One region of the Chromobacterium paludis genome, then DNA from elsewhere that is predicted to be linked to it. Evidence: riboswitches for the same ligand, from Rfam matches in the RefSeq annotation. Region 1 holds a riboswitch; the other holds the start of a gene.
The links. A riboswitch is a leader RNA that binds a small molecule or an ion and turns the genes downstream of it on or off. The one in region 1 is predicted to bind cobalamin.
Positions count from the first base shown of each region.

Region 2: another riboswitch for cobalamin. It lies ahead of FYK34_RS03000 (HoxN/HupN/NixA family nickel/cobalt transporter); the one in region 1 lies ahead of FYK34_RS16160 (TonB-dependent receptor domain-containing protein).

Region 1 covers NZ_CP043473.1:3,409,679-3,413,077, forward strand. The annotation lists gene FYK34_RS16160 (TonB-dependent receptor domain-containing protein) at 1-1,704, opposite strand, end outside; cobalamin riboswitch at 1,840-2,047, opposite strand; gene cobT (nicotinate-nucleotide--dimethylbenzimidazole phosphoribosyltransferase) at 2,156-3,190, shown strand; gene FYK34_RS16170 (histidine phosphatase family protein) at 3,187-3,399, shown strand, end outside.
Region 2 covers NZ_CP043473.1:662,990-666,388, forward strand. The annotation lists gene FYK34_RS02990 (cobaltochelatase subunit CobN) at 1-102, opposite strand, end outside; gene FYK34_RS02995 ((2Fe-2S) ferredoxin domain-containing protein) at 99-428, opposite strand; gene FYK34_RS03000 (HoxN/HupN/NixA family nickel/cobalt transporter) at 425-1,471, opposite strand; cobalamin riboswitch at 1,583-1,765, opposite strand; gene cobD (threonine-phosphate decarboxylase CobD) at 1,807-2,793, opposite strand; gene cbiB (adenosylcobinamide-phosphate synthase CbiB) at 2,786-3,399, opposite strand, start outside.

The DNA.
Region 1 (3,399 bases):
ATACGCGTTGCTCACGCCGTAGCCGTGCAGATTGACGTTGTAAAGGTTGTCGTAGCGGACCGAGACAATTTGCTGTTCGATGCCGGCCGTCCAGCGCCCCCAGTCGCGGCTGGCGGTGAAGTTGGCGCTCTGGCGCGGCCGGAAGGCCAGCCACTGTCCGGTCTTGTCGTCGCGCGCGTCCAGCAGGGTGAGATTGGCGGCCAGATCGACTTCCGCCAGCCGGGTCTGGCCTTCCACGGTCAGACCGCGAATGGTGGCGCGATTGACATTGAACATGGTGCCCACGCCATTGCCCAGCAGGCCGTAGGAAATCAGATTGCTGACCCGGTTGCGGAAGCCGGTCAGACGGAACAGGCGGCCCTGGCTGCGGTATTCCAGGCCGAGTTCGCCATTGATCGAGTTCTCAGGCTGCAGCTTGGGGTTGCCCTGATAAAAACCATCGAACGGGTAATACAGGTCATTAAAGGTAGGCGCCTTGTACGCCGTGCCGTAACCCGCCCGCGCCAGCCAGCCGTCGGCGAAACGGTAACCGTAATCAACCTTGCCCGTGGTCTTGCCGCCAAACTGGTCGTCGTGATCGCGCCGCACGCTGGCCTGAAACAGGTTGGCGCCCCGCTCCAGCTGATAAGTGACAAAGCCGGCATTCTGGCTGCGCGTGGCCTTAGTGAAGACGCTGGTGCTGTCCACTTTCTGCTCATTGTGGCTCGCGCCCAGCGCGAATACGCCCCAGGCGGTGTTCAGATCGTTCTGCCAGCTCCATTCGTTCTGCGTGGTCTGATACAGGCTGTCGCGCCGTCCGCCCGAGGCGTCGCTGAAGGTTTCCTGCTTGTCCTGGCTATGGCTGTAGCGCAGCGTGCTGGTCCAAATATCGGTGATGCGGTTGCGCGACTCCAGGCTTTGCCCGGTGAGGCGGCTGTCGGTCCAGTCCTGGCCGATGGCATGCTGGTCGAAATCGGCGCGGGCAAAGTTCTGGAACAGCCGCAGCGTCAACTCATGGCCCGGCGCCAGCGTCTGCGTCACATTGGCGGTGTAGCTGTCGCGGCGATAGCCATCGTTGTCGGGATTGTACGCGTACAGATTCTTGGAGTTGGTGGCCGAGAAGCCGCTGGATTGCCCGTGGCTCAACTGCACGCTGTAAGCGGTGTCGCCGCTCTTGCCTGCCACGCCGGCGGTCAATTTCCCGGTGTTGCGGCTACCCGCTTCCACGCTGGCATTAAAGCGCGGCGCGCCCGTGCCCTTGCGGGTGAGGATCTGGATCACGCCGCCGATGGCGTCGGCGCCGTACAGGCTGGAGGCCGGGCCACGCAGGATCTCGATGCGCTCCACCTGATCCAGCGGAATATTTTGCAACGCCGTGGTGCCCGTCGTCGCCGACGAGATGCGCACGCCGTCCACCAGCACCACGGTGTGGTTGGCATTGGTGCCGCGCAGGAACACGCTGCTGTTGGCGCCTGGGCCGCCATTGCCGGTGACCATGATCGCCGCCTGGCGCGACAGCACCTGCTGCATGGTTTGCGCGCCGCTTTGTTCGATTTCGTCGCGGGTGATCACGGTGGCGTCGGCCAGGGTCTTGGACAGCGGTTGGGCGATGCGGCTCGCCGTCACGATCACGGGATCGCCGGCAAATTCCGGCTCGTTGGCGGCGTGAGCCGCGGCAATGCAGGCCAGCGCCACGGCAAGGGCGCAGGTTTGAGGCTTGAACATGAAACACACTCCAAGGATGGATGGCTTCCCCGCCAAGGGATATCGTCAGAGTGCGAAGAGGGCTGTGGAACGGGACGCGGCAAGCCGAAACGTCTGTCGGATCGCCTCCCCGCGATACTCCAGTCAACGCCCGGCTTCCGGCCGGGCTTGCAGGCCGGTCTCCGGGCTGGGCCATGCCGGCGACGCGCCTTCCCGTCCCATTGGACAGTGACATCTTGCGTCGCCTGGGCGCGCTTCGCGCCAGGCCTTACCGTTGCGGGGGCAGCGCCGGTTTCTCACCGGCTTCCCGTTTCATCCGCGCGCCTTGCGGCGGGCTGCGGACACCTGCAGGCGGCGATTATAACCCGCCAGGCTTTTGGCGGCACTCGCCACGCAGTAATATGCTTAGAGTCCGCTGATAGCGCACATGCTATCGCTACCGCTTAATCCTCCCTTCGCAGCAGGCCAGACCATGAACAGCAGCCAACCCCTGGATCTTTCCGCCCGTGACGCCGCCCGCGCCCGCCAGGCCACGCTAACCAAACCGCCCGGCAGCCTGGGCCTGCTGGAAGAGCTGGCCTGCCGCTTCGCCGCCTGGCAAGGACGCCCCCAGCCGGCGCCGCTGCGGCCCGCCATCACCGTGTTCGCCGGCGATCATGGCGTCACCGCCGAGGGCGTATCGGCTTTCCCGTCCGCCGTCACCACCGAGATGGTGCGCAACTTCGCCAACGGCGGCGCCGCCATCTGCGTGCTGGCGCGCGCGCTGGACGCGCGGCTGGAAGTGGTGGACGTGGGCGTGGCCGGCGACGTGTCGGCCCTGCCCATCGTCCACGCCAAGGTCCGCGCCGGCAGCCGCAACCTGGCCAAGGAATCGGCCATGAGCACGCTGGAGGTGGAGGCCGCGCTGGAAGCCGGCCGCGCCGCCGCCCGCCGCGCGGTGGAGACCGGTGCCAATCTATTGATCGCCGGCGACATGGGCATAGGCAACACCACGGCTTCGGCCGCGCTGATTTGCCGCCTAACCGGCGCGGCGCCGGAATTGGTGGTGGGCCGCGGCACCGGCATCGACGACGCCGGCCTGGCCAACAAGCTGCGCGTGGTGAAGACCGCGCTGGCGCGGGTGGCCTGGGAAAACCTCAGCGGCCTGGACACCCTGGCCGAGTTGGGCGGGCTGGAAATCGCCGCCATCGCCGGCTTCTATCTGGAAGGCGCGCGCCTGGGCGTGCCCTCGCTGGTGGACGGCTTCATCGCCAGCGCCGCCGCGCTGTGCGCCAAGTCGCTGGAGCCCTCGCTGCACGATTGGCTGTTGGCCAGCCACCGTTCGGCGGAATCTGGACATGCGCTGGCGCTAACCGCGCTGCAGCTGCAGCCGCTGGTGGACCTGGGCATGCGCCTGGGCGAGGGTTCCGGCGCCGCCGTCTGCGTGCCGCTGCTGCAGATGGCAGTGAAGCTGCACCAGGAGATGGCCACCTTCGCCGAGGCCGGCATCAGCGGCAAGTCGGCATGAACCCGTACACGCTGACCCTGCTGCGCCACGGCGACATCGAGCACGATGGCCGGCTGATCGGCCTGACCGACCTGCCGCTGACCGAGCGGGGCCAGCGGCAGCTGGCCGCCAGCTGGGGCCGCCTCAGCAGCCTGGCGCCGGTCACCGCCATCGCCAGCTCGCCCCTGCAGCGCTGCCGCGAGTTCGCGGTCAAGCATGCGCTGGACGGC
Region 2 (3,399 bases), 1.5 Mb from region 1:
CGAAATGCCGGCGACAATGGGAAAATCTTCCGGCCAGCGCGCGCGCGACAGCGCGGCGAGGTCGGTGCCGGCGTGGCTCAATAGCGCGATTTCGGCGCTCATGCCTGGGTCTCCGGGTCGATGTCGCCGATGCCGGTTTTATGGAACACCAGCTCTTCAACGGGCGAGCCATCGCGCAGATGCTGACAGACGATGCGTTCGACATCGGCTTCGTTGACCTTGCGGTACCAGACGCCGTCCGGGTACACCACCATCACGGGGCCTTCCTTGCACACGGCGAAGCAGTGGCTGCGGGTGCGCTTGGCGCGCAGGCCCTCGCAGGCGTCTATGGTGCGGCCCAGGTGCAGGAACATCGCCTCCGAGCCCTCGCCGTCAGGGGTGCAGCGCGGGCCGGTGCACATCAGCACGTGTTTGTCGTGCGTTCTCATTGAATCTCCGGGGCCAGTTGGTCGAAGCGCTTCCATTTGTAGATGGCGGCGGAAGCGAGCCAGGTGAACAGGAATACGCCGACCACGAAGTAGCCGAAGTGGGCCAGGTTCTCGTTCATCTCCGCCACCACGTCCCATGCGCCGCCGGACAGCTGCATCTTGTTGACCAGCAGGCCCAGCGCTTCCAGCCCGCCGATGCCGACGGCGACGACCACGGAGACGAAGGTGATGGTCAGGTTGTACCAGAGCTTGCGCACCGGCTTGATGAAGGCCCAGCCGTACACTTCCACCATCATCATGCTGTCCAGCGTGTCCACCAGCGCCATGCCGGCGGCGAACAGCACCGGGAACACCATGATGTGCCACAGCGCCACGCCATGCGCGCTTTGGGTGGTGGCGATGGCGAACAGGCCGATCTCGGTGGCGGTGTCGAAGCCCAGGCCGAACAGGAAACCGATGGGTAACATATGCCAGCTCTTGGTCACCATCTTGAACAAGGGGCGCAGCAGGCGAGCGAGCAGGCCCTGGTTGTTCAGCAGCAGGTCCAGTTGCTCGTCGCAGATGGCTTCGCCGGCGCGGGCGCGGCGGAAAGCGCCCCATACCGCGCGCAAGGAAGACAGATTGATCAGCGCCAAGGCCAGCAAAAAGAAAGCCGACACGCTGGTGCCGATGACGCCGCCTATCTCCTTGAATCCGGCGACGCGGCTTTGCAGCGCGGTGGCGGCGAACACGATCAGGGCGACGGCGATGACCACCACCGCGGAGTGGCCGACGGAGAAGAACAGGCCCACCGCCGACGGTCGGCGGCCTTCCTGCATCAGCTTGCGCACGGTGTTGTCGATGGCGGCGATGTGATCGGCGTCCACCGCGTGGCGCAGGCCGAACAGATAGGCGAGCAGGGCGGTGGCGAGCTGGGCCGGGTGATCGGTGAAAGCGGCGAACGCCCAGGCCCAGGCCAGAAGATTGGCCAGGATCAGTCCGGCGAGTATGGGCGCGTGGCGCGCCAAGCGGCGGCCCGCAGACAAAGTGGTGGATGGTTGCATGGTGCCCTCGGAGACGATACTCGTCGCGCAGGCGAGGGCACTTCCTTCCGTCTTGTATCCATGGACGGAGCTTGTGCGTATCCCCCGGCACACCCCGTCCGGCTTCTGCTTGCGTCGACACGTATGACGGCCGGTCTCCTGGCTCGCGCGTCATCGCCCGGGCGCCGCCTTCCCGACCGCTATGGATCAGTGGCGTCTGGCGTGGGCTCTGCGCTTACAGTTGCGGGGGCAGCCGCGGTGTTTCACCGCGTTCCCGTTTCACCCTCGAGGGGCACCGTCATGATGGAGCGGATGATACGCGACTAGCGGTGGGCTGTGAACAGTAATGGTTTTGATTACAAGCGTCGCCAGTCGGTCAGCGCCTGTTCCAGCCGCACCCAGTCCTGATCGGTTTTGGGCAGGCCGAAGCGCAGGCTGGGGATGGCCTCGAAGTAGCGGGTCAGGATGCCGCGGCCGGCCAGGTAGCGATGCGTCGACAGGCTATTTTCATGGGGGCTCCACTGGAACAGCTCGCAGCCGCCGGTAGGCGGCAGGCCGTGCCGCTCCAGGCAGCGTTGCAGCCTGGAGCTGTCGCGCCGCAGCCTGGTTCGCATCGCCTGTTGCCAGGCCGTGTCGCGCAGCGCCAGCTTTACCGCCTCGCGCGCCGGACCAGCCACCGCCCACGGCCCCAGCTCTTCGGCCAGCGCCCTCAGCAGTTCCGGCCAGCCGAAGACGAAGCCGGCGCGCGCGCCGGCCAGGCCGAAGAACTTACCGATGGAGCGCAGCACGATCAGTCCCGGCTTGCCGATGCGCGGCAGCATGCTGTCTTGCGGCGCGGCGTCCAGAAACGCCTCGTCCACCACCAGCCAGCCGCCGCGCGCGGCCAGCCGCTGCCGCCAGCTTTCCAGCAGGGCCGGGTCGAAGCGGTCGCCGGTGGGGTTGTTGGGGTTGCACAGCAATACCACGTCCAACTGGTCGATGCCGGCGGCCAGCTCATCCGGCGACAGGCGGAACAGCTGGTGTCCGCGCTTCTGCCAGTGGTGCGGGTGCTCGGCGTAGCACAGCGCCAGCATGCCGACGCGGCAGGGCGCGCGCAGCCTGGGCAACATCTGGATGGCCGGTTGCGAGCCGGCGACGGCCAGCAGTTGGTCGCTGCCATAATAGTCCGCCGCCGCCGCCTCCAGCCCGTCATGGTTTTGCGGCAGCCGCAGCCAGCTGTCGGCAGACAGCGGCGGCACCGGCCAGCTATGGGGATTGACGCCGGTGGACAGGTCCAGCCAGTCTCCGGCCGGAATGCCGTATTCGGCCGCGGCGCGCAGCAGGCCGCCTCCGTGTTCAAGCATGGATCGCTCCGATCAAGATGGCGGCCGCCAGCGACAACGCCGCCCACAGCCACATGCCCCGGTTGACCAGCCGCACCGCGCGGGCTATGTCTTCATGCGTGGGCGTGGGACCGCAACCGAGCGGCGGACGCTCCTTCCACTGGCCGTGATAGCGCGCGCCGCCGCCCAGGCGGACGCCCAGCGCGCCGGCGCCGGCCGCCATCACCGGGCCGGCGTTGGGGCTGTACCAGGTGGGGGCCTGGGCGCGCCAGCAGCGCCAGCCCTTGGCGGTATGGCCCAGCAGCAGGTAGGTGAGGGCGGTTAGCCGCGCCGGGAGATAGTTCAGCACGTCGTCGAAGCGGGCGGCGGCCCAGCCAAAGTGCAGATAGCGTTCATTCTTGTAGCCCCACATCGCGTCCAGCGTGTTGGACAGCCGGTACAGCACCGCGCCCGGCGCGCCCAGAACCAGAAACCAGAACAGCGCGGCGAAGACGGCGTCGCTGCCGTTTTCCAGCACCGACTCGATCGTCGCGCGGGCCACGCCGGCTTCATCCAGCTCGCTGGTGTCGCGGCTGACGATCCAACCCACCCGTTCGCGGGCCAGGGCCAAGTCGCCGTCGGCCAGGG